Regions from separate parts of the Enterobacter nematophilus genome, predicted to be linked through region 2. Evidence: predicted binding sites of a transcription regulator. Region 2 holds the regulator's gene; each other region holds the start of a gene.
The links. Region 2 encodes PhoB, which activates phosphate uptake and scavenging genes when phosphate is short. Its sites were predicted from a motif close to CTGTCATAAAACTGNCNNAT; they were not measured.
Positions count from the first base shown of each region.

Region 1: the regulator PhoB is predicted to act here: its motif matches at 4,443-4,462, upstream of pstS (phosphate ABC transporter substrate-binding protein PstS).
Region 3: the regulator PhoB is predicted to act here: its motif matches at 7,049-7,068, upstream of OSH03_RS06645 (PhoX family protein).

Region 1 covers NZ_JAPKNE010000005.1:23,372-34,340, reverse strand. The annotation lists gene phoU (phosphate signaling complex protein PhoU) at 1-535, opposite strand, end outside; gene pstB (phosphate ABC transporter ATP-binding protein PstB) at 562-1,335, opposite strand; gene pstA (phosphate ABC transporter permease PstA) at 1,383-2,273, opposite strand; gene pstC (phosphate ABC transporter permease PstC) at 2,273-3,232, opposite strand; gene pstS (phosphate ABC transporter substrate-binding protein PstS) at 3,314-4,354, opposite strand; gene glmS (glutamine--fructose-6-phosphate transaminase (isomerizing)) at 4,633-6,462, opposite strand; gene glmU (bifunctional UDP-N-acetylglucosamine diphosphorylase/glucosamine-1-phosphate N-acetyltransferase GlmU) at 6,703-8,073, opposite strand; gene OSH03_RS14565 (F0F1 ATP synthase subunit epsilon) at 8,212-8,631, opposite strand; gene atpD (F0F1 ATP synthase subunit beta) at 8,652-10,034, opposite strand; gene atpG (F0F1 ATP synthase subunit gamma) at 10,066-10,929, opposite strand.
Region 2 covers NZ_JAPKNE010000006.1:118,722-129,690, reverse strand. The annotation lists gene OSH03_RS16315 (DUF2339 domain-containing protein) at 1-557, opposite strand, end outside; gene malZ (maltodextrin glucosidase) at 644-2,461, opposite strand; gene proY (proline-specific permease ProY) at 2,602-3,975, opposite strand; gene brnQ (branched-chain amino acid transporter carrier protein BrnQ) at 4,057-5,376, opposite strand; gene phoR (phosphate regulon sensor histidine kinase PhoR) at 5,786-7,081, opposite strand; gene phoB (phosphate response regulator transcription factor PhoB) at 7,103-7,792, opposite strand; gene sbcD (exonuclease subunit SbcD) at 7,980-9,185, shown strand; gene sbcC (exonuclease subunit SbcC) at 9,182-10,969, shown strand, end outside.
Region 3 covers NZ_JAPKNE010000001.1:1,391,061-1,402,029, forward strand. The annotation lists gene OSH03_RS06625 (Gfo/Idh/MocA family protein) at 1-1,007, opposite strand, end outside; gene OSH03_RS06630 (sugar phosphate isomerase/epimerase family protein) at 1,000-2,025, opposite strand; gene OSH03_RS06635 (MFS transporter) at 2,041-3,276, opposite strand; gene pheP (phenylalanine transporter) at 3,530-4,915, opposite strand; gene OSH03_RS06645 (PhoX family protein) at 5,018-6,991, opposite strand; gene OSH03_RS06650 (TonB-dependent receptor) at 7,119-9,302, opposite strand; gene OSH03_RS06655 (DUF6883 domain-containing protein) at 9,692-10,786, shown strand; gene OSH03_RS06660 (DUF4926 domain-containing protein) at 10,797-10,969, shown strand, end outside.

The DNA of each region.
Region 1 (10,969 bases), on a different contig from region 2:
TGTAGGTCATCAGCTGACGCACGATGCCTTCATACTCCTGGTCCACTTTCTTGTCTTCACGGTAGATACGGACCGCTTCGTCCAGATCCATGCGCGCGAAGGCGTCCAGCACGTCGTGCAGCATCTGCACGGTGTGGCGGCCCAGCGACTCCAGGCTCACCAGCAGCGGCTGGTGCTGCTGGGAAAACTTCTCCAGCGCGGTGCGGCAGATTTTATCCGCAACGTCACCAATACGCTCCAGCTCGGCGATGGTTTTAATGATCGCCATCACCAGACGCAGGTCGCTCGCCGTCGGCTGACGCTTGGCGATGATACGCACGCAGGCTTCGTCGATGGCGACTTCCATCATGTTGACGTTGTGGTCGCCTTCAATGACGCGCTTCGCCAGCTCGCTGTCCTGGTTGTGCATCGCCGTAATCGCATCAGAAAGCTGCTGCTCAACCATGCCGCCCATGGTCATTACCTGGGTGCGGATGCTTTCCAGCTCTGCGTTGAACTGGCCTGAAATGTGTTTATTAAGATTGAGGTTGTCCATGGTTTCTCCACATGCACTAAGGCAAATCAACCGTAGCGGCCAGTAATATAATCTTCGGTTTGTTTCTTCGCGGGCCGGGTGAACAGCGCGTCCGTATCGCTGAACTCAATCAACTCGCCCAGGTACATAAACGCCGTGTGATCGGAACAACGCGCAGCCTGCTGCATGTTGTGGGTCACGATAACCACGGTGTAATCCTGCTTCAGCTCGGTGATCAGCTCTTCAATACGACCGGTTGAGATCGGGTCCAGCGCCGAGCACGGCTCATCCAGCAGCAATACTTCCGGACGAATGGCGATACCACGCGCAATGCACAGACGCTGCTGCTGACCACCGGAGAGAGAGTACCCGCTCTGGTGCAACTTATCTTTGGTTTCGTTCCATAATGCGGCCTTGGTCAATGCCCACTGCACGCGCTCGTCCATATCGGCACGGGAGAGCTTCTCAAACAGGCGAACGCCAAACGCAATGTTGTCATAGATGGACATCGGGAACGGCGTCGGTTTCTGGAACACCATGCCCACTTTGGCACGCAGCAGGGCGATATCCTGGGCCTGGGTCAGAATGTTTTCGCCATCCAGGATAATTTCACCTTCAGCGCGCTGCTCCGGATAGAGCGAATACATTTTGTTAAAGGTACGCAGCAGCGTGGATTTACCACAGCCGGACGGACCGATGAATGCCGTGACCTGGTTCTTGGCGATATCCAGGTTGATATTCTTCAGGGCATGGAATTTGCCGTAGTAGAAGTTCAAATCACGAACCTGAATCTTACCCGGGGCAGTATCAACCATACTCATTGACTCATTTCCTCATTCGGCGCCGCGAGCTGCCGCGCCGTAAAAAATTAACCGTGTTTCTTCTTCGCGAAAATGACGCGCGCCAGAATGTTCAGCAACAGTACGCAAAGGGTGATGATCAGCACCCCGGCCCAGGCCAGCTGCTGCCATTCCGCGAATGGGCTCATCGCAAATTTAAAGATCGTCACCGGCAGGTTGGCGATCGGCTGCATCATGTCCGTGCTCCAGAACTGGTTGGAGAGGGCAGTAAACAGCAGCGGTGCCGTTTCACCGGCGATACGGGCGATAGCCAGCAGAATACCGGTCATGATCCCGGAGACCGACGCTTTCAGGGTGATTGCAGAAATCATTTTCCATTTCGGCGTACCCAGCGCGTAAGCCGCTTCACGCAGGCTGTCCGGCACCAGTTTCAGCATGTTTTCGGTGGTACGAATGACGATAGGCACCTGCAGCAGCGCCAGCGCAATCACGCCCGCCCAGCCGGAGAAGTGTTCCATTTGCGCGACCACGATGGTGTAAACAAACAGGCCCACGACAATAGACGGAGCGGAAAGCAGGATGTCGTTAATGAAGCGAATCACCTCTGCGAGCCAGGATTTACGCCCGTACTCCGCCAGGTAGATGCCCGCCATGATGCCCAGCGGCGTACCGAAAACGGTCGCCCACAGGATCAGCAGGCCGCTGCCCGCCAGGGCGTTCGCCAGACCACCACCCGCCGTATTTGGCGGCGGCGTCATCTCGGTGAACAGTGCCAGAGACATTCCATCAATACCGCGGGTGATGGTGGACATTAGGATCCAGATCAGCCAGAACAGGCCGAATGCCATCGTTGCCATGGAAAGCGTCAGCGCAATGCGGTTTTTGAAACGACGCTTCGCCTGCATTTTGCGGCGGGATTCCGCAAGCCGAGCGGTGCTTTGCATTTCGAGCGTTGCCATCAGCGTGCCCCCTCATTTTTCGCGAGACGCAGGATCATCAGCTTGGAAATCGCCAGAACAATGAAGGTGATAACGAACAGAATCAGACCCAGTTCCATCAGCGCTGCAACGTGAAGCCCGGATTCCGCTTCGGCAAATTCGTTTGCCAGCGCGGAGGTAATACTGTTACCCGGCATATAGAGTGAGGCGCTGTCGAGCTGGTAGGTGTTACCGATGATAAAGGTAACCGCCATGGTTTCACCCAGCGCGCGACCTAAGCCCAGCATCACGCCGCCGATCACCCCATTTTTGGTGAACGGAAGGACAATGCGCCAGATAACTTCCCAGGTGGTGCAGCCGATGCCGTAGGCCGACTCTTTCATCATCACCGGAGTTTGTTCGAAGACATCGCGCATTACCGCCGCAATGTACGGAATAATCATGATGGCGAGGATCACACCTGCCGCCAGAATACCGATACCGAATGCCGGGCCAGAGAACAGGGCCCCCACAAACGGAACGGCAGAGAGAACATTACCCACCGGCTCCTGGAAGTACGTGGCAAACAGCGGCGCAAAGATAAACAGGCCCCACATGCCGTATACGATACTTGGGATCGCCGCCAGCAGTTCGATGGCAATACCCAGCGGGCGACGCAGCCAGCCCGGAGCCAGTTCAGTCAGGAACAGCGCAATACCGAAGCTTACCGGAACCGCAATCAGCAGGGCGATGAACGAGGTCACCAGCGTACCGTAAATCGGCACCAGCGCACCGTAGATGTCGTTCGGCGCGTCCCACTCTTTGGTCCACAGGAAGGAGAAACCAAATTTCTGAATGCTCGGCCAGGAGGAGAAAATCAGAGACACGATAATGCCGCCCAGCAGCAATAGCACAATCAGCGCAGCCAGTTTAACCAGCGCGCCGAAAATCATGTCACCTTTTTTACCCGGAGGGTTAAATGCAGGCTTGGTTGCAGCCATAAATCACTCTTCTGTTAAACGCGTTTACGAAATCGGCGGGTAAGCGCAAGCGCCACCCGCCATTTTCGTCAGAATGCTAAATTAATACAATGCTTTACCGCTGCTGTCTTTCACGTTGGTTTTCCATGCAGCACGAATCTGCTCAACCACGCTGTCCGGCAGGCTGGCGTAATCCAGGTCATTAGCCTGTTTGCCGCCGTTTTTGTATGCCCAGTCAAAGAACTTCAGCACTTCAGTACCTTGCTCTGGTTTCTTCTGATCTTTGTGAATCAGAATGAACGTTGTAGAAGTGATTGGCCACGCGTTGTCGCCTTTCTGGTTAGTCAGATCCTGTGCGAAGGATTTGCTCCAGTCAGCGCCTTTCGCGGCATTAGCGAAGTTCTCTTCGGTCGGGCTAACCGGTTTGCCGTCAGCAGAAACCAGCTTGGTGTAAGCCAGGTTGTTCTGCTTAGCGTACGCGTACTCTACGTAACCGATAGAGCCAGGCAGACGCTGTACGAACGCGGCGATACCGTCGTTACCTTTACCGCCCAGACCGGTTGGCCAGTTAACGGTAGAGCCGGAGCCGACTTTAGATTTCCACTCTTCGTTCACTTTCGCCAGATAGCTGGTGAAGACGAAGGAGGTGCCGGAACCATCCGCGCGGCGAACCACGGCGATGTTCTGCGAAGGCAGCTTCAGGCCTGGGTTGAGTTTAGCGATCGCTTCATCATCCCATTTTTTGATTTTACCCAGGTAGATATCGCCCAGGGTTTTGCCGTCCAGCACCAGCTCACCAGACTTCACGCCCGGCAGGTTGATGGCCAGAACCACACCGCCGATCACGGTAGGGAACTGGAACAGGCCTTCCTGATTCAGTTTCTCGTCAGACAGCGGAGCGTCTGATGCGCCGAAATCAACGGTATTAGCGGTAATTTGTTTTACGCCACCGGAGGAGCCGATACCCTGATAGTTAACCTTGTTGCCGGTTTCTTTCTGGTAGGTATCTGCCCATTTGGCATACACCGGCGCAGGGAAGGTTGCACCAGCGCCAGTCAGGCTTGCTGCTGCAAAAGCAGAGAAAGCGCTCAGAGATAAGGTCGCGGCGACAACAGTTGCGACAGTGGTACGCATAACTTTCATAATGTCTCCTGCAAGGATTTCGTAAATCATTGTTTAAGTGGCTACGATGAGCAAAATAGGACAAACAGGTGACAGATAAATGTACGAATTATGACAGTTTTATGACAATGGAAATTTCACTTAAAGAAAAACAAAAATACATATATTTATCAACATGTTAAACTAAAACATGACGGCGGGATTTCAGAAATATTTTCTTTATGTGACACTGAAAAAATAGCTGAAAATGACAGATTGTCATTAAAAAAGGCTCCACCTGATGGTGGAGCCTGGAAGGATTATTCTACGGTAACGGATTTCGCCAGGTTACGCGGCTGGTCAACGTCGGTGCCTTTGATCAGCGCGACGTGATACGCCAGAAGCTGCAGCGGAACGGTGTAGAAGATCGGTGCAATCACCTCTTCAACGTGCGGCATCTCGATGATGTGCATATTGTCGCTGCTGGCGAAACCGGCATCTTTGTCGGCGAAGACATACAGTACGCCGCCGCGGGCGCGCACTTCTTCGATGTTAGATTTCAGTTTTTCCAGCAGTTCGTTGTTAGGTGCCACAACGATAACCGGCATATCTGCATCAATCAGCGCCAGCGGGCCATGTTTCAGCTCGCCCGCCGCGTAGGCTTCCGCGTGGATGTAGGAGATCTCTTTCAGCTTCAGCGCGCCTTCCAGCGCAATTGGATACTGATCGCCACGACCCAGGAACAGAGCGTGATGTTTGTCAGAGAAATCTTCCGCCAGCGCTTCAATGCGTTTGTCCTGGGAGAGCATCTGCTCAATACGGCTTGGCAGGGCCTGCAGGCCATGAACGATGTCATGCTCAACGGAAGCATCTTCGCCTTTCAGACGCGCCAGCTTCGCCACCAGCATCAGCAGAACGGTCAGCTGAGTGGTAAACGCTTTGGTGGAGGCCACGCCGATTTCGGTACCCGCTTTGGTCATCAGCGCCAGATCGGATTCACGCACCAGGGATGAGCCCGGGACGTTACAGATGGCCAGCGAGCCCAGGTAACCCAGTTCTTTAGACAGACGCAGCGCTGCCAGCGTATCCGCCGTTTCGCCGGACTGGGAAAGGGTAATCATCAGGCTGTTACGACGCACCGCAGATTTGCGATAGCGGAATTCAGACGCGATTTCCACGTCGCACGGCACGCCCGCCAGGGATTCAAACCAGTAGCGAGAGACCATACCGGAGTTATAAGAGGTGCCGCAGGCCACGATCTGAATATGCTCAACCTTGCCGAGCAGTTCGTTGGCGTTTGCCCCCAGCTCGCTCAGGTCCACCTCGCCGTGGCTGATGCGCCCGGTCAGGGTGTTTTTGATGGCGTTAGGCTGCTCGTAGATCTCTTTCTGCATGTAGTGACGGTAAGCGCCTTTGTCGCCCGCGTCGTACTGCAGGTTAGATTCGATCTCCTGACGCTTCACCTGCTCGCCTTTGGTATCGAAAACGGTCACGCTGCGGCGCGTCACTTCCGCGATATCCCCTTCTTCCAGGAAGATAAAGCGACGGGTGACCGGCAGGAGTGCCAGCTGATCGGAGGCGATAAAGTTTTCACCCATGCCCAGACCGATAACCATCGGGCTACCGGAACGCGCGGCCAGCAGGGTCGACGGATCGCGGGAGTCCATGATCACCGTGCCGTACGCACCGCGCAGCTGAGGGATAGCGCGCAGCACCGCATCACGCAGCGTACCGCCCTGTGCCAGCTCCCAGTGCACCAGGTGAGCAATCACTTCGGTGTCAGTTTCAGAGACGAAGGTATAGCCGCGCGCTTTCAGTTCTTCGCGCAGCGGTTCGTGGTTTTCGATAATGCCGTTATGCACCACCACGATGTGTTCAGACACATGCGGGTGCGCGTTACCTTCAGACGGTTCGCCGTGCGTCGCCCAGCGGGTGTGCGCGATACCGGTACCACCGTGCAGCGGATGTTCTTCCGCGGCCTGAGCCAGCATCTGCACTTTACCGAGGCGACGCAGGCGGGTCATATGCCCTTCAGCATCCACGACAGCCAGACCGGCAGAGTCGTAACCACGGTATTCCAGACGACGTAAACCTTCGAGAAGGATTTCAGCAATATCACGCTGCGCAACTGCGCCAACAATTCCACACATAGTAAGATTTCCTGATTATGGCGTTATGCCATGCGTTGTCGCTGACCTGTATTTGCCCTTTACGGGCACCCCGAGCCTTGTAGAGAGTGGGGTTATTTTTATGGGTACTGCCTGTGGGGGGAGGATTATATTATCCTCTCATCCCGGCCCTCTCCCCAAAGGGGCGAGGGTGAAAACCGCACCGTTCAGTTCCCCTCTCCCCTATGGGGAGAGGGTCAGGGTGAGGGGTGTATATTGTTGTTACTTCTTCTTCACCGGGCGTTTCCAGCCCTGCTTGTGTACCTGCGGCACGCGGCTTAACACCAGCTCGTTATCCGCTACGTCGCGCGTGACGGTCGTGCCGGCGGCGATGGTCACACCGTTACCCACGGTAACAGGCGCCACCAGCTGCGTGTCCGAACCAACAAACACGTCATCACCGATGATGGTTTTAAACTTATTGGCGCCGTCATAGTTACAGGTAATGGTCCCTGCACCAATGTTCACGTTGTCGCCAATTTCCGCGTCGCCCAGATAGGTCAAATGACCGGCTTTCGAGCCTTTACCCAGACGCGCTTTTTTCATTTCCACGAAGTTGCCCACGTGCGCGCCTTCCAGCAGCTCAGCGCCCGGGCGCAGACGCGCAAACGGGCCGATGGTACACGCAGCTTCAAGGTGAGCATCTTCCACCACGCTGTAAGGGCTGATTTCGCAGTCATCACCGATGACGCTGTTTTTAATCACGCAGCCGGCGCCAATTTTGACGCGGTTGCCCAGCGTAACGTTGCCTTCAAGAATAACGTTAGTATCGATCTCAACGTCGCGCCCGTGAGACACGGTGCCGCGCAAATCGAAACGCGCCGGATCGCGCAGCATCACGCCTGCCAGCAGCAGCTTTTCGGCCTGCTCGGACTGATAAATACGCTCAAGACGGGAAAGCTGCAGGCGGTTGTTCACGCCGTCCGTTTCGCTGATGCGCGCCGGATGAACGGCGGCGATCTCACGGCCTTCGTGGTACGCCATCGCAATGATGTCGGTGATGTAGTATTCACCCTGCGCGTTGTTGTTGTTGAGCTGAGAGAGCCAGCGCTTCATGTCCGCGCCATTGGCAATCAGGATGCCGGTGTTGATCTCCTGAATCTTGCGCTGCTCATCGCTGGCATCTTTATGTTCAACGATACCCGTTACGTTGCCGTTTTCACGCGTGATACGGCCATAGCCCGTTGGATCGTCCAGCACAACGGTTAATAAACCGATACCGCCCTGCGGCTTGGCTGCACGCAGGCGAGTCAGCGTTTCAACGGAAATCAGCGGAACGTCGCCGTAAAGCATCAGAATGTCTTCGTCATCGGCAAAGAACGGCGCCGCCTGCTGCATCGCATGACCGGTACCCAACTGTTCAGCCTGAAGCACCCAGTTGAGCGCGTCATCGCTCAGCGTCTTTTTAAGCAGATCGCCACCGTGGCCGTAGACCAGGTGAACCTGACGGGCACCCAGTTCATTCGCTGCATCAATGACATGCTGCACCATTGGCTTTCCTGCCAGCGTGTGAAGCACTTTAGGCAGATCGGAATACATGCGGGTACCTTTGCCTGCGGCAAGGATCACCACGCTCATCGCACTGTTTGACATACGCATCCTGACGGTAGTTTGAGTGAGAAGTAAAAACGTTTGATGCCTAAAATTCTACATCTTTTTCATCATGAATTAAGGATCAAAAAAAAAGCCAGCCTGGTATCCAGACTGGCTTTTGTGCTTTTCAAGCCGGTGTTACATCGCTTTTTTGGTCAACTCGATAACGCGCAGTTTCGCGATCGCTTTGGCCAGCTCCGCAGACGCCTGAGCGTAATCCACGTCACCATGAGAGCTGCTAATGTGCTCTTCAGCCTTACGCTTCGATTCCAGGGCTCGCGCTTCGTCGAGATCCTGGCCACGAATAGCGGTATCGGCCAGAACGGTCACACTACCAGGCTGCACTTCAAGAATGCCGCCGGACAGATAGATAAACTCTTCGTGACCGAACTGTTTAACGATGCGGATCATACCAGGCTTAATGGCGGTGAGCAGCGGTGCGTGACCCGGGAAAATACCCAGTTCACCTTCACTGCCCGTTACCTGGATTTTCTCGACCAGACCAGAGAACATTTGTTGCTCTGCGCTGACGACGTCCAGGTGGTAAGTCATTGCCATATCACCCTCCGATTAAGGCGTTAAAGTTTTTTGGCTTTTTCCACGGCTTCTTCGATGGAACCAACCATGTAGAACGCCTGCTCTGGCAGGTGATCGTATTCGCCTTCCATGATGCCTTTAAAGCCACGGATGGTGTCTTTCAGGGAAACGTATTTACCCGGAGAACCGGTGAATACTTCCGCAACGAAGAACGGCTGGGACAGGAAGCGCTGGATCTTACGCGCACGTGCTACCACCAGTTTGTCTTCTTCAGACAGTTCATCCATACCCAGGATGGCGATGATGTCTTTCAGTTCCTGGTAACGCTGCAGCAGGGACTGTACGCCACGCGCGGTGTCGTAGTGTTCCTGACCAACAACCAGTGGATCCAGCTGACGGCTGGTGGAGTCCAGCGGGTCAACGGCCGGGTAGATACCCAGAGACGCGATCTGACGGCTCAGTACCACGGTTGCGTCTAAGTGCGCAAAGGTGGTTGCTGGAGATGGGTCAGTCAAGTCATCCGCAGGTACGTATACCGCCTGAACGGAGGTGATAGAACCGGTTTTGGTAGAGGTGATACGTTCCTGAAGAACACCCATCTCTTCCGCCAGGGTCGGCTGGTAGCCTACCGCTGAAGGCATACGACCCAGCAGTGCAGATACTTCCGTACCGGCCAGGGTGTAACGGTAGATGTTATCAACGAACAGCAGAACGTCACGGCCTTCGTCACGGAATTTCTCAGCCATAGTCAGGCCAGTCAGCGCAACGCGCAGACGGTTTCCTGGTGGCTCGTTCATCTGGCCGTAAACCAGGGATACTTTGTCCAGAACGTTGGAGTCGGTCATTTCGTGGTAGAAGTCGTTACCCTCACGAGTACGTTCACCTACGCCCGCAAACACGGAGTAACCGGAGTGCTCGATCGCGATGTTACGGATCAGCTCCATCATGTTTACGGTTTTACCTACACCCGCACCACCGAACAGACCAACTTTACCGCCCTTCGCAAACGGACACATCAGGTCGATAACTTTGATACCGGTTTCCAGCAGTTCCTGAGAGCTGGACAGCTCTTCGTAGGAAGGTGCCGCGCGGTGGATAGCCCAACGCTCTTCTTCACCGATGTCGCCTTTCATGTCGATTGGCTGACCCAATACGTTCATGATACGACCCAGTGTTGCTTTACCTACCGGGACTTCGATCGGGTGCTCAAGGTCTTTAACTTCCAGACCACGACGCAGACCGTCGGAAGAACCCATCGCGATGGTACGCACGATACCGCCGCCGAGCTGCTGCTGAACTTCCAGCACCAGGCTCTCGTTACCATTCTGTACCTCAAGCGCGTCGTACACGCGTGGTACGGCGTCCTGAGGGAACTCGACGTCCACCACGGCGCCGATTACCTGGACAATCTTTCCAGTAGCCATCTTGAATCCTCTACGTAATTCGTAAACCTGGTTAAACCGCGGCGGCCCCCGAGACGATCTCGGTGAGTTCCTGAGTAATGCTGGCCTGACGAGCTTTGTTGTAAACCAACTGCAGCTCTTTAATCAGGCTGCCGCCATTATCGGTCGCGGCTTTCATCGCCACCATTCGTGCGGCCTGCTCGCTGGCCAGGTTTTCTACAACGCCCTGATAAACCTGAGATTCAACGTAACGACGCAGCAGGGTATCCAGCAGCGGTTTCGGATCGGGTTCATACAGGTAATCCCAGGCTTTCTGCTTCAGCTCGTCATCTTCTGATGCCGGTAACGGCAGCATCTGAGTGAGCGTTGGAACCTGAGACATGGTGTTAATGAATTTGTTGCTGACAACGTACAGTCTGTCCAGGCGGCCTTCATCATAGGCCTGCAACATCACTTTAACCGGGCCGATCAGTTCGGACAGGGACGGGTTATCACCCATACCGGTCACCTGAGCGACAATGTTGCCACCAACGGAGTTAAAGAAAGAGACGCCTTTAGAGCCAATCAGTGCCAGATCGCACTGAACGCCTTTATCAGACCAGCCTTTCATATCCGCCAGCAGTTTTTTGAACAGGTTAATGTTCAAGCCGCCACACAGACCACGGTCAGTCGACACCACCAGGTAGCCCACGCGCTTAACGTCGCGTTCTTCCAGGTAAGGGTGCTTATATTCCAGATTACCGTTTGCAAGGTGACCAATCACTTTGCGCATGGTCTCTGCATAAGGACGGCTGGCCGCCATGCGATCCTGCGATTTACGCATTTTGGAAGCGGCGACCATCTCCATCGCTTTAGTGATCTTTTGCGTGTTCTGGACGCTTGCGATCTTACTACGTATCTCTTTTGCGCCGGCCATGAGCTTCTCCTCAATGCCAGGCGGCTTGCCCTGAGACAAG
Region 2 (10,969 bases):
AAGATAAGCGCGTAGATAGGCTGCTTGTGCCGCAGCCGCCACCCAACCGCCAGCAGCACGATGGCAAACAGCGCCGTCGCCACCAGGCGCAGCTCAAGCGGGAACAGGGAGTGTTCAACGGTATAGCGCAGCAGGAAAGAGAGGCCGAGGAAAAGCAGCAGAATGCCAAGCTTCGCGAGCGGATTGCCCTGCATAAACCAGCGCGTCAGCGACGTCACAATGCCGCCAAAGGCAGAAGGCTGTTTAGCCGCAGGCGCAGAGGCCGGAGCGGGTTTTGCCTCGGCTGTGGGAGTTTCGGGACGCCAGGGATCGACAGGCGCGGGCGCGTCCTCAGCCACCGGCGCGGCCTCAACCGCCGGAGTGGCCGCTTGCACCTGTTCTGGCTCCGGCGCTATCTCAGCCGCACCGCGCTGCTCAAGCGCCTCAATGCGCTGGCGTAGCCGGGCGATCTCCTGCTGCGCCGCCGTGCTTCGATTAAACCCGATAACCGCAAGCACGGGCGCAACCAGCAGCGCAAAAACCAGGAATAAACAGCCAAGGATGTAAAGCTCGTCCATGTTTCCACCTTCACCGTAAACGATCCGTTAAGATTGACACAAATCGTTGCATTTGCGCCATCTTAAAAGGTGGAAACATTAGCGCATTAGCTGCCGAGCCAGACCGTCGCGGATACCGCAGGCAGCGCCAGCACGCCATCCTGTATCGTCGCCTTGCCCTCTTTGTTCGTCCACCTCGCCACCTTAAGCAGAGGCGAATCATCCAGCACCACTTCGCAGGCCTCGCCCCGGTTAATCGCCACCAGCACGCGCTGCTGGTTATAGACGCGGACAAAGACCACCACGTTATCGTGGGCGTACGCCACCTGGCAGCCGCCGTAGCGCAGGGCGAGACTCTGCTTGCGCAGTTTCGCCAGCCGCTGGTACAGGCTAAACAACACCTTGTCCTGTTTCTCTGCCTCCCACGGGAAGGTTTTGCGGCAGAACGGATCGTTGTTGCCGTCCAGCCCCACTTCGTCCCCGTAGTAAATGCACGGCACGCCCGGCCAGGTGAAGAGCCAGGTGACCGCCAGCGGCAGACGCGCCACATCCTTGCCGAGCAGGGATTTAAAACGCGCGGTGTCGTGGCTATCGAGCTGGTTAAACATCCGCAGCTGCTGCTGATGCGACAGGCCAGCGCGATAGTTATCCATCCACGCTGCGCAGGTTTCGGCGTCAATATGGTTCGGATCGTAGGAGATATCGGTGTTAGCCAGGAATCCCCACAGCGGGAAGGTAAAGCCGCGATAGTTCATCGCCGCATCTTCGGCATCGTTTTGCAGCCACTGGCGCGCGTCGCCAAAATGTTCGCCAAAGACAAACGCCTCCGGCTGGGCCGCTTTCGCCGAACGCGCGATCCCGGCCACGTGCTGAAGGTTATTTCGCGCCCCGCCCGCTTCACCGAGCATATGCACCACGTCAAGACGCCAGCCGTCCATGTTCCACGGCGCCTTCAGCCAGTGGCGGACGATGCTGTCTTCGCCGCCGTAGATTTCATTCACGAGCGTTGGCGACTGGAAATCCAGTTTAGGCAGGCTTGGGTAGCCCAGCCAGTCCAGCGCGCGCCCCTCCTCGTTAAAGCTGTACCAGTCGCGCTGCGGCGAGTCCGGATTATGGCACGCCCCGCCCATCGACTGGTTATGACGGTCAAACCACGCGTGCGAATCGCCGCTGTGGTTGAACACGCCGTCCAGGATCAGGCGCATCCCCTCCTTTTGCGTGTTCTCACGCAGGCGCAGCAGCGCCTCGTCGCCGCCAAACTGCTCATCAACGTGACGATAATCCTGGGTATCGTATTTATGTACGCTCGGGGCTTTAAACACCGGGTTGAGGTACAGCGCCGTCACGCCGAGTTTTTTCAGGTACGGCAGCTTTTCACTGATGCCGTCGAGATCGCCGCCGTAGAACGTCGAGCCGCCCGCCTGCGCCGTCACCGGTTCATCCCATTTTTTCAGGATGATGTCGTGACCGGCGGCATGATGGTAATAGACCGTGTCCTGGCCGGCGGTGCGTTTTTCACTGCGCGCAAAGCGGTCCGGGAAAATCTGGTAAAAGACCCGATCGTTAACCCACTGCGGGCCGTTATCCGGATAATCCACGGCAAACTGCTCCAGCCGCGCGGGAGGGAAACGGCTAAATCCCTGCGGGGTAAACCACAGCTGGCGGTTGTTCCACAAAAGCTTAAAGCTGTAACGGCGGCGCGGCTGCCCGCTGCGCAAATCGATATTTGCCCGCCACGCCGTAATCCCCGGCTGAGGCTGGCTGCGCAGCTTGTGCATTTTCAGCCCGGTCTCTTCGTTATCAATTTCGGCGCGGAGCGTCACGCGTTCCGGCTGATTTTCCCCCGCCAGCCAGAGCGTAATCACAAGGTTGTCTTTGTTTTGCTTAACAAATGGGGCAACCGGAAGGTGCCAGGCGTTTAACATCACGAATCCCCTCTGATGAAATTGACGTCACCTTGCCACAGGGTGGTTAAGGATAGCTCACCATGACGTGATTTATTGGGGGAGGAGGACGGGGGATGAGGCAAAAATCCCCTCTCCCACGGGGAGAGGGAAAATGGATATTACTGTGCTTCCGCCAGCTGGCGGTCACGGCGGCACTTAAACACCCAGCCGATCAGCAGCAGAACGATCCACGCGCAGCCCACGTACAGAGAAATGCGGGTATCCGGGTGGTAGCCAATCAGGCCAATGATAAACACCAGGAAGATCAGCCCGACCACGGTCGTCGCCACCCCGCCCGGCACTTTAAACTTCAGCGCTTTCGCCTCATCCGGCGACAGACGGCGGCGGAAGGCAATCTGCGACAGCAGGATCATGATCCACACCCACACGGTCGCGAAGGTCGCCAGGGACGCAATCACCAGGAAGACGTTCTCCGGCATGATGTAGTTCAGGTAAACCGAGAACAGCAGCGCCACCGTCATCACCACTACCGTCACCCACGGCGTGCCGCGGCGTGAAGTTTTCGCGAACACCTTCGGCGCGCTGCCCTGCTCCGCCATGCCGTGCAGCATGCGCCCCACGCCAAAGACGTCACTGTTGATCGCGGAAAGCGACGCGGTCAGCACCACAAAGTTCAGAATGCTGGCAGCAAAGGCAATGCCCATATGCTGGAAGGTCAGAACAAACGGGCTACCGTTAGTGCCCACCTGGTTCCACGGGTAGATGGACATAATCACGAACAGCGTCCCCACGTAGAACACCAGAATACGCATCGGTACCGAGTTGATGGCGCGCGGAATGGACTTCTCCGGATCTTTCGCTTCCCCGGCGGTGATGCCGATAATCTCGATGCCGCCGTAGGCGAACATTACCATCTGCAGCGACATAACCATCCCGAGCCAGCCGTTGCTGAAGAAGCCGCCGTTGCTCCAGAGGTTATGAATGCCGGTCGGCTGGCCGCCGTTGCCAATCCCCCAGATGATGATCCCGAAACCGGCCACAATCATGATGATGATGGTCGCGACCTTGAAGAAGGAGAACCAGAACTCCAGCTCGCCGAACACCTTCACGCTCATCAGGTTGACGGCGCAAATGAGCAACACCACGCTCAGCACCCAGATCCAGTGCGGCACCGCCGGGAACCAGACGCCCATGTAGATGCCGAATGCGGTTACGTCGGCAATCGCCACAATCAAAATTTCAAAGCAGTAGGTCCAGCCGGTGATAAACCCGGCCAGCGGGCCGAGGTTTTCCTGCGCGTAGCGGGAGAAGGAGCTGGCAGACGGGTTGTGAACCGACATTTCGCCGAGGGCGCGCATGATGATATACGCCGCCACGCCGCCGATGATGTACGCCAGCAGAACGCTTGGACCGGCCATTTTGATGGCATCTGCCGAGCCATAAAAAAGACCGGTGCCGATAGCAGAGCCCAGCGCCATAAAGCGGATGTGGCGCGTGCTCAATCCACGTTTAAGTTTGTTAGTGCTTTCCATTTAAATCTTGCCATTCAACACGAAAAAAACAAAAAACCACGGGGCCTTAAGCCCCGTGGTTAAACAGTTTGTTGCCGTTGATTAATGAGCGTTCGATGCGACCTGACGCCCTGCAGCACGATCCCAGATAACCGCCAGAACCAGTGCAACAACGGTAGGCATCAGCCAGGCCAGGCCCTGCTCGGACAGCGGCAGACGCTGTGTCCAGGCTGGCAGAATTTCAGCGAACGCTGATGCTTTAATCCCGTCAAGGATACCAAAAATCAGGCTGATAAACATGGCTGGCGCAATAATTCGTGAGGAGTTATGCCACCACGGACGGGTGAAGCTCAGCACCACCAGCACGATGCACGGCGGATAGATCGCCGTCAGCACCGGAATAGAGACCTGAATCAGGTGGCTCAGACCGAGGTTAGACACCGCCATGGAGAAGATGCCGAGGATAAACACCAGGGTACGGTAAGAGAGCGGCAGATACTGCGCAAAGAACTCTGCACAGGCGCAGGTCAGGCCAACCGCGGTTACCAGACACGCCAGGAAGATCAGCGCCGCCAGCAGCATGCTGCCCGCCCCACCGAAGGTGTGCTGAACGTAAGCGTGCAGGATAGCCGCACCGTTCGCGTTCTGATCGACCAGCATCGCGCTATCGGAGCCCAGGCGGAACAGCGCCAGATACAGCAGCGTCAAGCCCACACCGGCCATCAGGCCAGCCCAGATGGTATAGCGGGTCAGCAAACGCGCTTCGGTCACGCCGCGGGAACGCGCGGCGTTAACGATAACGATACCAAACACCATCGCGCCCAGCGTATCCATCGTCAGGTAGCCGTTCACAAAGCCGTTAGAAAACGCGGCGTTTTTATAGGCATCCATCGCGTCGCTAATCGGGCCGGCTGGCCAGATGATGGCCGCCACGGCCAGCACGATCAGCGCCACAATTTTCAGCGGCGCCAGGAAGTTACCGACCGTGTCCAGCAGCTTGCCCGGATAGAGGGAAACCAGAATAACGATGGCGAAATAAATCAGGCTGTAGATGAACAGCGGCATCGCGCCGTCGCCGGTCAGCGGGGCGATACCCACTTCGAAGGAAACGGTCGCGGTACGCGGGGTAGCAAACAGCGGACCAACGGCCAGATAGCAGACGGTTGCCAGCAGAACGCCAGCCACTTTGCCAATCGGGGTGCTGAGGCTATCCACGCCGCCACCGACTTTCGCCAGCGCGATAACGGTCAGTACCGGCAGACCCACGGCAGTAATCAGGAAACCAAACGCGGCGGTCCAGACGTGTTCACCCGCCTGTAAGCCAACCATTGGAGGGAAAATGATGTTGCCTGCGCCAACGAACAGCGCAAATGTCATAAAGCCCAGCGCGATAATGTCACGCGATTTTAAGTGATGGGTCATAAAACCTTACTGCCTGTGGATGTGGTGTTGAAAACGTTGAGATTTTCGATTTCCCTGACGGGACGATACAGCCGAAAATTTGCTCAATTTCAGCGGGAAATGCTCCCGTCCTGGCGTGGAGAAGAATAGTTTTTCGATTTACCACGCAAATACAGTCGGTCTGACAGTATCTGGGGGGCAATTTAAACGCTTATAACGTTTAAAGGCAAGGAGGGATCGCAAAACCAGAACAATATGCCAGTATGAAAACGCACACCAGAACAATGCGCTAATTATAGGAAAAACCCATGGCTAATCATGCGAACAAAAAACAGCCAACCGTATAAAATTCACACGCGTTTCGCTTGACTGCAAAGCAAACGGGCCAGCGATTGCTGACCCGTGGAAAGGTAAAATGACACGCCTGCCGTCAGGCGCTTTTTTTGGCAATTAATCGTTCCGGGATAACGAAACTGAAGCGGGTTCCCTTACCCAGGGTACTCTGGATATCAAGACGGCTTTCATGGTGATTCACCGCGTGTTTCACAATCGCCAGCCCCAGGCCGCTCCCCCCCGTCTGCCGCGATCGCGCTTTATCCACCCGGTAGAAGCGCTCGGTCAGGCGCGGAATATGCTCCGGGGCGATCCCCGGCCCGTTATCCTCCACGCTAAACTCGGCGCCTGCCGGCGTATGCTGCCAGCGCACCACGATATCCGTCCCTTCCGGCGTATGGTTTACCGCGTTGTACACCAGGTTGGAGATGGCGCTACGCAGTTCATCCTCGCTGCCCAGCACCTTCAGCGTATTGTCGACGTCAAAGGTCAGCTGATGTTTTTTATGGCTTAACGTCTGCGCTTCACGCTCGACGACGCGCAGCATCATGGGCACATCAATGGTGTCATTCAGCGCAAGCGACGGCGCCGCTTCAATCTTCGACAGCGTCAGCAGCTGCTTCACCAGCCCTTCCATACGGTGCGTTTGCTCGCGCATCGTATGCAGCGCTTTTTCACGCGGCGCGCCTTCCAGGGTTTGCTCCTGCATCATCTCCAGGTAGCCCTGCAGCACGGTCAACGGGGTGCGTAGCTCGTGGCTGACGTTGGCGAAGAAGTTACGACGCGCCCCTTCCAGCTGGTGCATCTGGGTCACGTCGCGCGCCACCATCAGCCACTGGCGATCGCTGTAGGGCATCACGCGGATTTCCAGATGGCGGCCGTTATTCAGCTTCAGATTGTGGGGACGGGTGAAATCACGCTTTTTAAGATACAGCGTGAACTCGGGATAGCGCAGAAGGTTGAGGATGTTCTGACCATTATCGTCCGGCCAGCGCAGGCCCAGCAGCTGTTGCGCAAGCCCGTTACACCAGAAAATAGTTCCTTCTTCTGTCGTCAGGATCACCGCATCCGGCAGCGACTCTGCGCCGCTGCGAAAGCGTTTGATCAGGCTTCCCAGCTCGCGACGGCGCTTTTTATTACGCATCTGCATCTGGTGCAGGCCGTACAGCAGCGGCTCCCAACTGCCGCTTCCCGGCGGCGGCGTCATACTGCGGTCAACCCACAGCCACCAGGAGAGACGAAGCAGGTTCCAGAAATGCCAGACTAACAGCCCGGTAACCGCCGCCAGCAGAAACCACGGCAGGTGCCCAATAATGGCCCCCAGAAGGAGGGCCGGAATACAGCATAAGATCAGTTCAAAGACGAGCCTTTTCCATGACAGACGTTCCAGCACGCGTCACACTCCTGTCATTGTTCAGAAACGGGTCGAGAAACGATAACCCGTGCCGCGGACCGTCTGTACCATGCGATCGTGGCCGCTCAGTTCCAGCGCTTTTCGCAGGCGGCGGATATGTACGTCAACCGTCCGGTCTTCGACATACACGTTAGTTCCCCAGACGTTATTCAGCAACTGCTCGCGGCTGTAAACGCGTTCCGGATGGGTCATAAAGAAGTGCAGGAGTTTAAATTCGGTAGGCCCCATGTCGAGGGGATTTTCGCCGGTCATCACGCGGTGTGACGTAGGATCAAGGCTCAGGCCCTGCATCTCAATCACCTCTTCCACCGCCATCGGCGAAATACGGCGCATGACGGCCTTAATGCGGGCAACCAGCTCTTTCGGAGAGAAAGGTTTAGTAATGTAATCGTCCGCGCCGGTCTCCAGACCGCGCACGCGATCCTCTTCCTCTCCGCGCGCCGTGAGCATCACAACCGGGATGTCGCGGGTCAGCGCTTCACGCTTCAGGTGTTTGATAAACTGCAGTCCGGAGCCGCCGGGCAACATCCAGTCAAGCAGAATCAGATCGGGCCAGGGTTCATTCAGCTGGTTCACCGCGCTGTCATAATCTTCCGCTTCAACCGGCTGGAAGCCATTTTGTTCGAGCACGAAGCACACCATTTCACGAATTGGAGCTTCATCTTCTACGACCAGAATACGTCTCGCCATACTTTGCCCTGTCTTATCTTATTTAAGTTACAAGTTTGTAATGCGGCGCCATTATGCGTCAGATTTATGACAGATTTATGAAAAACAGTACCACTATAAATGGCAAACTGTTGTTTTATTACAGCGGTTATTTTCCTCTCCCTGACAGTTTATAATCGCCCGCATCGTTTTTCGCCACGGATCTCCTATGCGCATACTTCACACCTCGGACTGGCATCTGGGTCAAAATTTTTACAGCAAAAGCCGTGCGGCTGAACATGAAGCGTTCCTGAACTGGCTTCTGGAAACGGCCCAGGCGCACGAGGTGGATGCCATTATTGTGGCGGGTGACATTTTCGATACCGGTTCGCCGCCGAGCTATGCGCGTGAATTGTATAACCGCTTCGTGGTGAACCTGCAGCAGACCGGCTGTCATCTGGTGATTGTCGCCGGTAACCATGACTCCGTCGCCACGCTCAATGAATCCCGCGATATCCTGGCGTTTCTCAATACCACCGTGGTCGCCAGCGCCGGGCACGCGCCGCAGATCCTGAAAAAACGCGACGGATCGCCGGGCGCGGTACTGTGTCCGATTCCCTTTTTACGCCCGCGGGACATCGTACAAAGCCAGGCGGGACTGTCGGGCGCGGAAAAGCAGCAGCATTTATTACAGGCCATCACCGACTATTATCACCAGCAGCACGCACAAGCCTGTGCCCTGCGCGGTGAACAGGCCATTCCGGTCATTGCCACCGGGCACCTCACCACCGTCGGGGCCAGCAAAAGTGACGCGGTCCGCGAGATCTATATCGGTACGCTTGATGCCTTTCCCGCGCAAAACTTCCCGCCCGCGGACTACATCGCGCTCGGGCACATTCACCGCGCCCAGGTCATCGGCGGCTGCGAGCATATCCGCTACTGCGGTTCCCCTATTTCGCTCAGCTTCGATGAAACCGGCAAAGCCAAATCCGTACATCTGGTGAGCTTTGATGAGGGCAAACTCAGCGCCGTCGAGACGCTGGAAGTGCCGGTCACCCAGCCGCTGGCGGTGCTGAAGGGCGATCTTGCCGCGATTACGGAACAGCTTGAGCAGTGGCGCGGCGCGGAGCTTAACCCGCCCGTCTGGCTGGATATTGAAATCACCACCGATGACTACCTGCACGATATGCAGCGGAAAATTCAGGCGCTGACCGAAGAGTTGCCGGTAGAGGTGTTGCTGGTGCGCCGCAGCCGCGAGCAGCGCGAGAAAATTCTGCTCGGCGCCCAGCGCGAAACGCTCAGCGAACTGCGGGTAGAGGAGGTATTTGAACGCCGCCTGTCGCAGGAAGAGATCGATGATGCGAAGCGCGTCAGGCTCAACGAGCTGTTCAGCCATACCCTGCACGCCCTCAATGACGAGGAAGAAAACGCATGAAAATTCTGAGCCTGCGCCTGAAAAATCTCAACTCCCTTAAGGGCGAGTGGAAAATTGACTTCACCGCGGAGCCTTTTGCCAGCAACGGCCTGTTTGCCATCACCGGCGCAACCGGCGCGGGTAAAACCACCCTGCTCGACGCCATCTGTCTGGCGCTCTACCACGAAACGCCGCGCCTGAATAAGGTCTCTCAGGCGCAAAACGACCTGATGACGCGCGATACCGCCGAGTGCCTGGCGGAAGTAGAGTTTGAGGTGAAAGGCGTCGCCTATCGCGCCTTCTGGAGCCAGAACCGGGCGCGCAACCAGCCGGACGGGAACTTGCAGGCACCGCGAGTGGAGCTGGCCCGCTGCGAGGACGGCAAGATTCTGGCCGACAAGGTCTCGGATAAGCTGGAGCAAACCGCGGCGCTCACCGGGCTGGACTACGGCCGCTTTACCCGCTCAATGCTGCTCTCGCAGGGGCAATTTGCCGCCTTCCTGAATGCCAAACCGGCCGATCGCGCAGAACTGCTGGAAGAACTCACCGGCACCGAAATCTACGGCCAGATTTCCGCGATGGTGTTTGAGAAACACAAAGCCGCCCGCAGCGTGCTGGAAAAATGCGAGGCGCAGGCGGCGGGCGTCGTGCTGCTCAGCGAAGAACAGCAGCAGCAGTTGCAGCAAAGTTTGCAGGCGCTTACTGACGAAGAGAAAACCCTGCTGGCCCAGCAGCAAAGCCAGCAGAAAGATTTTCAGTGGCTTACGCGCCATGACGAGCTCTTGCGGGAGCAGCAGCGCGTTACCGCCCTGCAGCAGCAGGCGCAACAGGCGCAGTCGAACGCGGCGCCGGAACTGGCAAAACTCCAGCTTGCCCAGCCCGCCGCCCAGCTCCGTCCGCTCTGGGAGCATCAGCAGGAGCAAACCGCACGTCTGACGCAAACCCAGCAGCGAATTAACGAAGTAAATACTCGCTTACAGGCCAAAACCGCACTGCGCGCGCGGATCCGCAATACCGCTCTGCGTACCCATGAGCGGCTACAGGCCGAACTGACGGCGCTGGCGCAGTGGCTGGCGGAGAACGAGCGTTATCGCCTGCTGGGCCAGGAAATTGCCGGCTGGCGCGCCCAGTTCTCACAGCTAAATCGCGACAAAAGTCAGCTCGCCGCGCTTGCTGCGCGGATGACAGAGCTTCGTCAGAAGCTGGCTGAGATGCCGGAAAATACGCTGACGCTGACGGCGGATGAGGTCAGCGCGGCCATGGAGCAGCAGTCCCGGTCCCGCACGCTGCGCCAGCAGCTGACGTCGCTGCATGCCCGCTATCAGCCGCTGCAAAAGCGCCTGAGCCAGAACGGTGAAAGCGTGCAGAAAGCGCAGGCGGAGCAGAGCAAGCTCAATGAAACCCTGGCGCTGCGCCGCCAGCAGTACAAAGAGAAACATCAGCACTATCTGGACCTGAAAGCCCTGTGCGAACGTGAAGCGACGATTAAAGATCTGGAAAGCTATCGCTCACAGCTTGAGGCAGGCAAACCCTGCCCGCTGTGCGGCTCCCACGAGCATCCTGCCGTGGAGACCTACCGGTCGCTTGAGCTGACGGACAACCAGCGTCGCCGTGATGCGCTGGAAAAAGAGGTCGCCGCGCTTAAAGATGAAGGCCTGCTGGTACTGGGACAAGTTAATGCCCTGGCTCAGCAGATCCAGCGTGAGACAGACGAAGCGCAGGCCTTGTCTCAGGAGGAGCAAGCGCTCACTAAAGCGTGGCTGGAGGCCTGCACGTCCTTGAATATTACATTGAATATTCAGGAG
Region 3 (10,969 bases), on a different contig from region 2:
TAGAACTGCGCCATCATATTTTTGAAGGCGTCCGGCCAGCCTTCAATATGCCCGCCGGGGAAGTGGGCGCTGTCGGCAACGTCTGGGTTCATCAGCCCCGGATCGTCGGTGAGCGTCTGGTTGGCCCGCGCGCGATGGCCGATCCACAGCTGCTGCGGCACCTCCTGATCCCACGCCAGCGAGCGCTCGCTGCCGTTGATCTCAAACGTCAAGCGGTTTTTACGCCCGGCGCTCACCTGCGAGACGCTAAAGCAGCCCTTGCTGCCGTCGTCAAAGCGGAACAGCACCGAGCCGAAGTCTTCAGTGGTGACCGGTTTGTCTTCATACTCCGCCCGCTCGTCGTGGGAGAAGGTTTGATTCCCGCCCCTGCTGGCCCTGCGCGTCGGCCAGACGATGGCGAGATCCGCCATCACCTCGGTAATGCGCCGCCCGGTGACGAACTGCACCGTGTCGCACCAGTGGGAGCCGATGTCCGCCACCGCGCGCGATGCGCCGCCGAGCGCGGCATCCACCCGCCAGTTGTAGTCGGTTTCCAGTAGCATCCAGTCCTGCAGGTAGCTGCCGTGCGAGGCAAAAAGCCGCCCGACGCTGCCCGCACGCAGCATGCTCGCCGCCTGGCGCACCATCGCAAACTGCCGATAGACGAAGCTCACGCCGTGCACCGCGCCTGCCTGCTCCGCCAGCGCCACCAACTCGCGCGCCTCGTCCGGGGTCATGCACAGCGGTTTTTCGGAAAACACGTGCTTGCCCGCGCGCAGGATCCGGCGGTTAATCTCGGCGTGAAGGTGGTTCGGCGTGCAGTTGTGCACCACGTGCAGATCGGGGTGCGCCAGCAGATCCTCCACGCTGGCGTAGACGTGCGGCACGTTAAGCTGGCGCGCCTTTTCCTGCGCCTTAACGAGCGAGCCGTCGCACAGCGCGACCACCTGGACAAACCCGAGACGCCGCAGCGCCTCGATATGCGCCGGGCCGATAAACCCGCTGCCGATAATCCCGACGTTAATCATGCTTGCCTCCAGCGGCGAAATCATCAAACGCGCGCCCGGAGACCGGAATGATGTGGCGGCGAATAAATTCGCTGCCTTCGCGCGCGCCGGTATCGCCGTCCTTCAGGCAGCACTCCCACTCCAGCACCGCCCAGCCGTCATAGTCGTACTGGGTCAGCTTGCTGAAAATGCCCTTAAAGTCGATCTGCCCGTCGCCGAGCGAACGGAAGCGACCGGCGCGGTTGATCCACGGCTGGTAGCCGCCGTACACGCCGCTGCGCCCGTTCGGGCGGAACTCCGCATCCTTCACGTGGAACGCCTTGATGCGCGCGTGGTAGATGTCGATAAAGGTCAGGTAGTCCATCTGCTGCAGCAGCATATGGCTCGGGTCAAAGAGAATATTGCAGCGCGGATGGTTATCCACCAGCGCCAGAAAACGCTCGAAGGTCACGCCGTCGTGCAGATCTTCCGCCGGGTGCAGCTCAAAGCAGACGTCCACGCCCTGCTCGTCGAAGGTATCCAGAATCGGCCGCCAGCGGTTTGCCAGCTCTTCGAACGCTTCCTGAAAACGCTGTTCGTTATGGGGCGGCCAAGGGTAGAAAAACGGCCAGGCCAGCGAGCCGGAGAAGGTGGCGTGTGCTTTCAGGCCTAATCTTGCCGAGGCGACCGCCGCCTGCTTCAGCTTCTCCGTGGCCCACGCCCGACGCGCCGCATCGTTACCGCGCACGGACGCGGGCGCGAAGTGGTCAAATGCCTCGCTGTAGGCGGGGTTTACCGCCACAAGCTGCCCTTCCAGATGGGTCGAAAGCTCGCTGATGACCAGCCCGTTCGCGGCCAGCTTACCGCTGATGTCATCGCAGTAGGTCTGGCTCTCTGCGGCTTTCTCCACGTCAAAAATGTGCGGATGGTTGCAGGGGATCTGCACCGCCTTATAACCTTTATCTGCCGCCCATCCAGCCAGCCCGTCGAGCGAGTTAAACGGCGCTTCTGCGCCAATAAACTGCGAGAGAAAAATGCCGGGCCCTTTTATCGTCCTCATACCACCTCCTGAACGTTACGCCTTGTCATCGTCATACTTAAACGTGAGAAGGAAAATCAGCGCGATCGCCGCGGCAGCCACCGCCGGGATCCACCAGAATGTCACCCACGCCTGCGGCACGGACTGCCCGGCCACCAGGCGGTTATAGAGTGCGCCAGAAATCTGCGAGCCGAGGAGCATGCCGATGCCGTAGGTGAACATCACGATCATGCTCTGCGCCTGGCCTTTCACCTTTTCTCCCGCCACGCGGTCGGTGTAGATAAAGCCGACGACAAAGAAGAAATCGTAGCAGACGCCGTGGAGCAGAATGCCGAGATACAGCAGGATGCGCCCCTCCTCGCTGACGCCCAGCGCGAACATGGCGTAACGCACAAACCACGCCAGCATGCCGATCAGCAGCATGACCTTCACGCCCAGGCGGCGGAACAGCAGCGGAATGACCAGCATGAAGAAGATCTCCGACATCTGCCCGAACGACATGGCGGTACTGACGTCCGCAATCCCGGCATCCGCGAGGTACGAGGCGGTGTAGGCGTAGTAGGTGCCGAGCGGGACGGAAATCAGCATCGCGCAGACGGAGAAAACGAAGAAGTGGCGGGTTTTGAGCAGCGCAAAGGCATCCGCGCAGAAGAGATCGCGCACCTTCACCGGCAGACCTTTCGCCGGGGCTGGCGTGTGCGGCAGCGTCAGGCTGTAGAGAGCCAGCAGCACGGAGCTGGCCGCCGCCACCTGGAAGATGGTGACGCTGGACGCCACGCCGGTGACGCCGATGAAAATGCCCGCCACGATCCAGCCGATGGTGCCGAACACGCGCACCACCGGGAAGGTTTTATCCACGTTCGCCAGGCTGTGAAACGCGATATTGTTGGTCAGCGCCAGCGTCGGCATGTAGCAGAGCGTGTAGCCAAACAGCAGGCCAATCAGCAGCGCGCCGTTTTCAGCAATCAGCGCGCCCGGCACGAACCAGAGGATTGCAGCCCCCGCCAGGTGCATCACCGCCATCACCTTCTGCGAGGCGAAGAAGCGGTCCACCAGCATCCCGAGCACGAACGGCGAAAGAATGGAGGCGATTGGCCCGGCGGAGAACGCATCGCCAATCAGCAGAGACATGTTGTGCTGGGTCATCACCAGGCCGAGCGTAACCGACCAGCTACCCCAGATAAAAAACTGCAGAAACATCATCAGCGACAGACGCGGCACCAGCAGCCGGTGCTGCGCTATGGCCTTTTCACTACTTTCAGTTGACACCATGATAAGCCTCACCCGGAAAAAGTAATCGATTACAAAACAGTTCGGATAAAAAGTAATCGATTACAAAATAAAGATCCTGTGGATCGTAGAAGATTTGGGAGAGGGGTCACGATAAAGATGGAGCAGTCTTTTGTAGGCCCTCCACCGGGGGTGAAGGCGAGGTGATGGTGCGGCCTGGTGCCCTCACCCCGGCCCTCTCCCACAGGGAGAGGGTGCAAACACTAAAAACGGCAACCAGGTTGCCGTTTTGCTTTTACCTTCGAGAGAGCTTAAAGGCAATAAACAGAAACACCACCCACACCGGCAGCAGCATTGCCGAGAGTCGCATCTCCTCCATGGTGCACATCAGCACCAGAATCAGCCCCAGGAACGCAATACAGATATAGTTCCCCGCCGGGTAGAGTAGCGCCTTAAACTGCGTCTCGCGCCCCTTGCGGCGCATCGCCGCGCGAAAACGCAGGTGCGCCAGGCAGATCATGATCCAGTTCAGCAGCAGTGTGGCGACAACCAGCGCCATCAGCAGCCCGAAGGCCTGTTTCGGCAGCAGGTAGTTGATAAGCACCACCAGAGAGGTAATCGCGCCGGAAAGGAACAGCGAGTTAACCGGCACGCCGCGACGGCTGACGCGGGTGAGGAACTTCGGCGCGTTGCCCTGTACGGAGAGGCCAAACAGCATACGGCTATTAGAGTAAACGCCGCTGTTATAGACCGACAGCGAGGCCACGAGGATGACAAAGTTCAGCGCCGAAGCCACCACGTTGCTGTTGAGATCGTGGAAAATCATCACGAACGGGCTGCTGTCGGACTTCACCTCCACCCACGGGTAGAGCGCCAGCAGCACCACCAGCGAGCCGATATAGAACAGCAGAATACGGTACACCACCTGGTTGACCGCTTTCGGAATGCTTTTGTGCGGGTCGCGCGCTTCGGCAGCGGTGATGCCGATCAGCTCCAGCCCGCCGAAGGAGAACATGATCACCGCCAGGGAGAGGATCAGCCCTTTCCAGCCGGTTGCCAGAAAACCGCCGTGCTGCCACAGGTTGTCGATAGTGGCCCGCTCGCCGCCGTGGCCGGAGAACAGCAGCCACAGGCCAAAGCCGATCATGCCGATAATCGCCAGCACCTTGATCAGCGCAAACCAGAACTCGGTTTCGCCATACAGGCGCACGTTGACGAGGTTAACGGCGTTAATGATGATGAAGAAGGCCGCCGCCCAGATCCACGTTGGCACGTCCGGGAGCCAGTACTGCATGTAGATGCCTGCGGCGGTCAGCTCTGCCATCCCCACCAGCACGAACATCACCCAGTAGTTCCAGCCGGAAAGGAAGCCTGCGAACGGGCCCCAGTATTTATAGGCAAAGTGTGCGAAGGAGCCTGACACCGGCTCTTCAACGACCATCTCGCCGAGCTGGCGCATGATCAGGAAGGCGATAATCCCGGCGATAGCGTAACCCAGCAGAACCGCCGGGCCGGCCATCTGAATGGCGGGGCCGATACCGAGAAACAGCCCGGTACCGATTGCGCCGCCGAGGGCAATTAACTGAATATGTCGATTTTGCAAACCACGTTGCAGCGTCGGATTCTGATCCGACGAGGCTTCAGCGCTACCATGGCCTGAAGCGGATGACGCGTCTTTCACGCCCTACCCCTGTCTCTTTTTTAGAAGGGGCACGTTTTAACACTTCATGCTGGTGGTAGCAAGCTTAACGCCGGGCCAGCGCGTGCGCCCGGCGGATAAACTTCACGACCCGATAATTCCGCCGTCCGCTTTGACGATCACTACCGTTGACGAACGCGGGCGTCCGTTCGGGCTGGCGTCCGGCCAGTTGGAGACGGCGCGCGGATTGGACGGATCGGTAATATCATCCCCGCCCTCCCCTGGGTGCTGAATGTTGATAAACAGCGTGCGGTTGTCCGGCGTAAACGCAATGCCGGTGATCTCACACCCGCGCGGCCCGGTCAGGAAACGGCGATACTCGTTGGTGCCCGGAATGGTGGCCACCATCTGGTTATTGCCCATCCCCTCGTACGCTTTCTTATTGATGGTGCTGGAGGAGACGTCGGTCTGGATCCACAGGACGCCCTGATGATCGAACGACAGTCCGTCCGGGCTGCCGAATGCCGCGCCCTGCATGGAGCCTTTGGCCTTCGGATCGTCGCCGTCGGTGCGTCCGGCCATGACCAGAATATCCCACTTAAAGCGTGCGGCGGCAGGGTCCGCGCCGTCTTCATGCCAGTGCATAATATGACCAAACACGTTGTTGGCGCGCGGGTTGGCGGCATCCACCGGCGCCTTCCCCTCTTTTCCGCGATCGCTGTTGTTGGTGAGCGTACAGTAGACGCTGCCGCTGGCGTGCGGATCGACGGCTATCCACTCGGGACGATCCATTTTAGTTGCCCCCACCGCGTCGGCCGCCAGACGGGTTTTAATAAGCAGATCGCCCTGGCTTTCAAACCCTTTGCTCTTATCCAGGCCATTTTGCCCGAAGACCAGCGGCAGCCAGTCGCCGCTACCGTCCTCGTTGAACCTGGCGACGTACAGCGTACCGGAGGTCAGCAGCTGCATATTGGCTTCACGGTTCGCGGGATCGTATTTTTTGTCCGAGACAAACTTATAGATGTATTCAAACTTCTGATCGTCACCCATGTAGACCACCACGCGGTTATCGGCGGCGAGCGTGACGGCTGCCCCCTCATGCTTGAAGCGGCCCAGGGCGGTGTGCTTGCGCGGGGTGGAGGTCGGGTTGTAGGGATCGATCTCCACGACCCAGCCGAAACGGTTGGGTTCATTAGGGGTTTTATCGACGCTGAACCGCTCATCCACCTCGTTCCAGCGGTAGGATTCATCGCTGTCGCTGATGCCGTAGCGTTTTTCCAGCGGGTTGCGATCGGCTTTTTTGACAAAAATATCCGACCAGTTTTCCTCGCAGGTGAGATAGGTGCCCCACGGCGTATGGCCGTTAGCGCAGTTTTGCATGGTGCCCAGCACGCGTTCCCCCTGCGGGTCGGCGGCGGTTTTCATTAAGTCCTGATGCCGCGCCGGGCCGGTAAGCTGCATCGGCGTATTGACGGTGATGCGGCGGGCATAGGAGGACGGGCGTACCACCTGCCAGTCGCTACCCGCTTTTTTCACTTCCACTACCGAGACGCCCATCGCGTTCTGCCCCTTGCGGGCCTTGTCGAGGCTCCAGTTCGCCGTACCGTCGGTAAACAGCATCCCGTTGTCGATGTATTCATGGTTCATCGCCAGCAGGCCATGCTCCGGGTTTTGCTCCCCCTGCGGCAGGCTAAACCACGCCATGCCGTCGTGGTGCATGCCCGCCTGCACGGCCTGTTCGTCCGTGGTGTTGCTGGCGTCCGGCTTAAAGGCCGGCATGTTGCCCTTGATCCCCGTCGGGTCACCCCAGCGATAGAACGGGCGGGCAATATAGCCTTCCGGCACCCTGACCGTATCTTCCGTAGAGACGTCGATGCTGGTAAAGCCCAGGGAAACCGCCTTTGCCAGCGCGGAAGGCTTCGATACCGCGGCAACGGCATTTTCGGGTTTGATCAAAAAGGGGAATGAAACGGCAGCGCCCGCCACGGCGCCCATCTGGAGAAAACGGCGGCGGGAGAGGAACACCTCTGCTACCTCGGAGAATACCGGGTTGGCGCTGCGGTTAGCGATGTCGTCGCGATGTTCTTTTTTAAATACGGATTTGAGGGGTCTGCCCATAGCGGCTTCCTGTCATTGGCCAAGAGGTAAGGAGTTGGCGACCAGTGTAAGAAGCTTTTATTACAATTTTATAACACAGTGACGGAAGGATGGGGGCATCCGTGCCCCGGATAACGAGGTGGAACGCTTAGAACTCGTAGCCAACCGAGACCTTAAAGGTACGCGGCTCGCCCTGAGTGATGTAGGTACCGGAATCGTCCACGCTGGCCCAGTAGTTTTCGTTGGTCACGTTGTCGATACCCGCGCGCACGGTCATCTGGTTTGCGTTGTGGTTCACCGCGAAGCGATAGCGCATGCCCAGATCCAGCGTGGTGTAGCTGTCGAGCTTTTTGGTGTTCGCCAGATCGGCATACTGCGTGCCGGAATGGTTTACGCGCGCGGTCGCCGTCAGGCCTTCAACCGGCTTGATGTCGTACTCCGCGCCCAGCACGGCGTAGAAGTTCGGAATGCCGATCGCATCGTTGCCCTGGTTCACGCCGTTTTTGGTTTTGGTCAGCTCCGCCTGCAGCCAGGTGGCGCTGGCGTTCAGGCGCATCCCGAGCATCGGCTCGCCGAAGACGTTCAGCTCCACGCCACGGTTACGCTGCTCTGCATCCAGGCCGTAGTGATTGTTAGCATCGAGGATCGCCGAGGGCATTTTGATCTCAAACAGCGCCAGCGAGCCGCCCACGCGCCCGAAGTCCGCCTTCACGCCCACTTCGTTCTGCTTAGAGTGAACGATGCCGGTGCTCTGGCCGTAGTTGGTGGCGGTGTTAGGTGCGGTTTTGCCCGGCTGCAGCGCTTCGGTGTGGTTGGCGTAGAGGGAAATTTCCTCCCACGGTTTGTAGACCACGCCGTAGGTTGGCATCCAGCGGCTGCCGTCGAAACCGTCCGCGTCGTTCTCCGCGCCGGTAATTTTGTTATACCCGCGAACGACCACTTTCTGATGGCGCGCGCCTGCGGTGAACAGCAGCTTGTCGTCAAGCACGCCCAGCGTGTCGCTCAGCAGCCAGCCCTGGGTGCGGGTGCGCCCGCTGGTCAGCGGATCGCTGTATTTACCGCCGGAGCCGTTGAAGTTGGTGCTGTCCGGCATATCAACGCCGGTGTTGTGGTAGATGTTGGTGGTCGGGTTATCCTTCGTCGCCGACATTTTCCACGCGATTTTTTCGTTTTTGGTCATCGCGGAGTACCCGACGTTCACCTTGTGCGAAACGAAGCCGGTGTTGAAGTTGCCGCGAATGCCCGCCATGCCGCTGACGGAATCGCTGATGCGGTTGGTATCCAGACGGCTGACCGTCGCCTTGCCGCTCTTGTCCACCAGCTTCGGCGCGCTGTAGATCCCTTCTTCATGCGCGTGCTGCGCCCCCAGGCCGGTATAGGCCGTCCAGCTATCGGTGATGTCGTACTCGCTGCGCCACATCCCGAACTCGTTTTCGATATCGCTGTAGGCCCACTTCTGCGAGAAGTTACGATCGTTTTTCGGCGGTTCAGGCACAAAATCCACCGCCGAGATGTTGACGCTGGTCGGGCTGCCGTGGAAGGTTTTTTTCTGGTAGCCCAGGTCCAGCGAGGTGCGGAAGCGGTCGCCTTTGTAGTCCAGGCCGGTGGAGAGCAGCGTGGTGCGGCGGCGATCGTTCGGTACGCCGGTTTCCCCTTCACGATGTACGAGGTTCACGCGCGCGCCGAACTGGTCGCTATCGCCAAAGCGACGGCCCGCATCCAGCGTGGTGCCAATCTGCGAATCCGAGGTGTAGTCGACGCCCACTTTCGCCTGCGGGGTGTCGCCCGCGTGTTTTGGCTCAAGGTTGATCATCCCGCCCACGCCGGAGCTTGCCGCGCCGTTCATCAGCGAGTTAGCCCCTTTGAAGATCTCAATGCGGTCGACCATCTGGGCATCCACTACCTGACGCGGCAGCACGCCGGACAGGCCGCCAAAGGTCATGTCGTCGCCGTCAAACTTCAGGCCGCGAATGCGGAAGGTTTCCGCGCTGTTGCCGTACCCCTGAACGAACTGCACGCCCGCGTCGTTGGCGACCACGTCAGCAATGGTTTTCGCCTGCTGATCTTCCACCAGCTTTGAGGTGTAGCTGATGATGTTGAACGGCACGTCCATGGCGTTCTGCTGGCCGAGCATCCCCATGCGTCCGCCGTTCGCCACCTGCCCGTCAAGGAAGGCCGGCACCAGCTGGTCGCCGCCGGGTTTGAAGTCGCCGGCAGGTGCAGACTGCACAACGATGGTGTCTTCTTTTTTATCCTCCGCCGCCCAGGCGGAATGTGTAACCGCGCCAATGGCGAGCGCCAGCAGCGTTTTGTGCATTTTGGTGTTGTTCATCGTTAACTCGTTTGAAAGTGCGCGCAAAAATGACCCGTTGACGGGCCTTAGAATGTATTGGTTGCAATGCAAATGAGAACTATACGCATTATCTATGCGTTAGCAAGTGTAACCGCGCATTTCTGGTTGAGGAAAGCGGTTGAGCGAAGAAAGTCGGAAGGGTGGCGTCGCGTGAGGTGATGAAGAACGACCCCCTCGCGTGGGGGTGGTCGTCATGACATTATTTTTTCTTGTAACTGTCAGCCGTGCCGTGAATTTTGTTGTTGGTATTACTCAGGTCAGCATCAGGACATCAGCGCCCTGTTTGACTGACGGATAACAAAATGATTGATTTATAGACATGCCGCCCGGAAAATCCATATAAATAACATGGATTAACAGGACGTTTGATGCTCAGACTCTACACACTGTGGGAACTTGAACGGGAAGTGTCGCCCGATGAGTTCCAACATATTCTGACCCCGGAAGCTGCACTTAAAAAGTCAGCATACTGCTATGACCTTGACTACAGGAACTACACGTCACCACCAATAAACGAGGCTCCCAGACCGCTAGATGGACTTAACAACAAACCCTATCAGCGAACGGGCTACGATCCGATTTATGATGATCTGGAAATAAACCTGATGGAGGGTTGGATTATCGGCCTTGATACCGATGAACCTTGGGACGAAACAGTAAACCCTTTCCACATCAGCGCTGATGGTGAACTGATTTTTGATAACGCAGATCCGTTCTGCTGGGTTGTCAGTGATTTTCAGCGTGCATTCCGGCTCGCCATCAGCAACCAGAACGGCAGGAAACCTGCTGCAACTGAAAAGTTTCAATCTTCCGGAGAACCCGTGCAGTACGCACAGGTGGCGAAAACCATCAACACCAAAGCTGCAGGGCGACTGCTTGCGGCTGGCGGTATTTACAACGGCAACATTGAGGGATTCAGGCAGACAGCCGAACAGTTGGGAGGCGATGCCCCAGCGGGCTACGATCAAGTGATGGATAACAAAGGATTACTGATTACCGCTGCATCAGTAGCCGCTGGGCTAACGATGGGAAAAATTAACGTTGCTGGCGAGCCAGAAGAATTATCGTCGTTAAGCAAAATTCCAACGTTTGAATCTCCTGTTCTAAAGGGGTTTACCTCGGAGTCAGGAGCATTGCTAAATGCCGAACATGCCGTTGTGGATTACAGAAAACTAGCGACTTACTCTTTAGATGTTAACCACCCAGTCGGAGGGCATAAGGCCAGAGTATTCGAGTCTGCGCTGGGTTATAACCCGACAAATTCAGACGTGCTAGGGAGTCGAGTCCAGGAGGGTATATTAACCGCCCCCGCTAAAGTTTTGGAGGCAAACCAGCACGGGCAGCGAATGGCCGTAGATATGCCAATATTAGGCGCCAACGGTGAGACAGTGATAGTACGTAGCGGTTGGATATATGAACCTGATGCCGTCGTTCCACGCATGACGACGATTTTTGTTAAGTGAGATGCAGGACATGAGAAGAGAAGAGTTTGAAGTCGTTGTATTAGCGGAAGATTTGCCGGATGAAGGGTTAACTAAAGGCATGGTCGGTGCCATAGTATTCATACATGAAAAACCATATCTGGCCTACATGGTTGAATTTGTAGATGATGAAGGGCGAACTATTGCGATGCCAGATCTTTTACC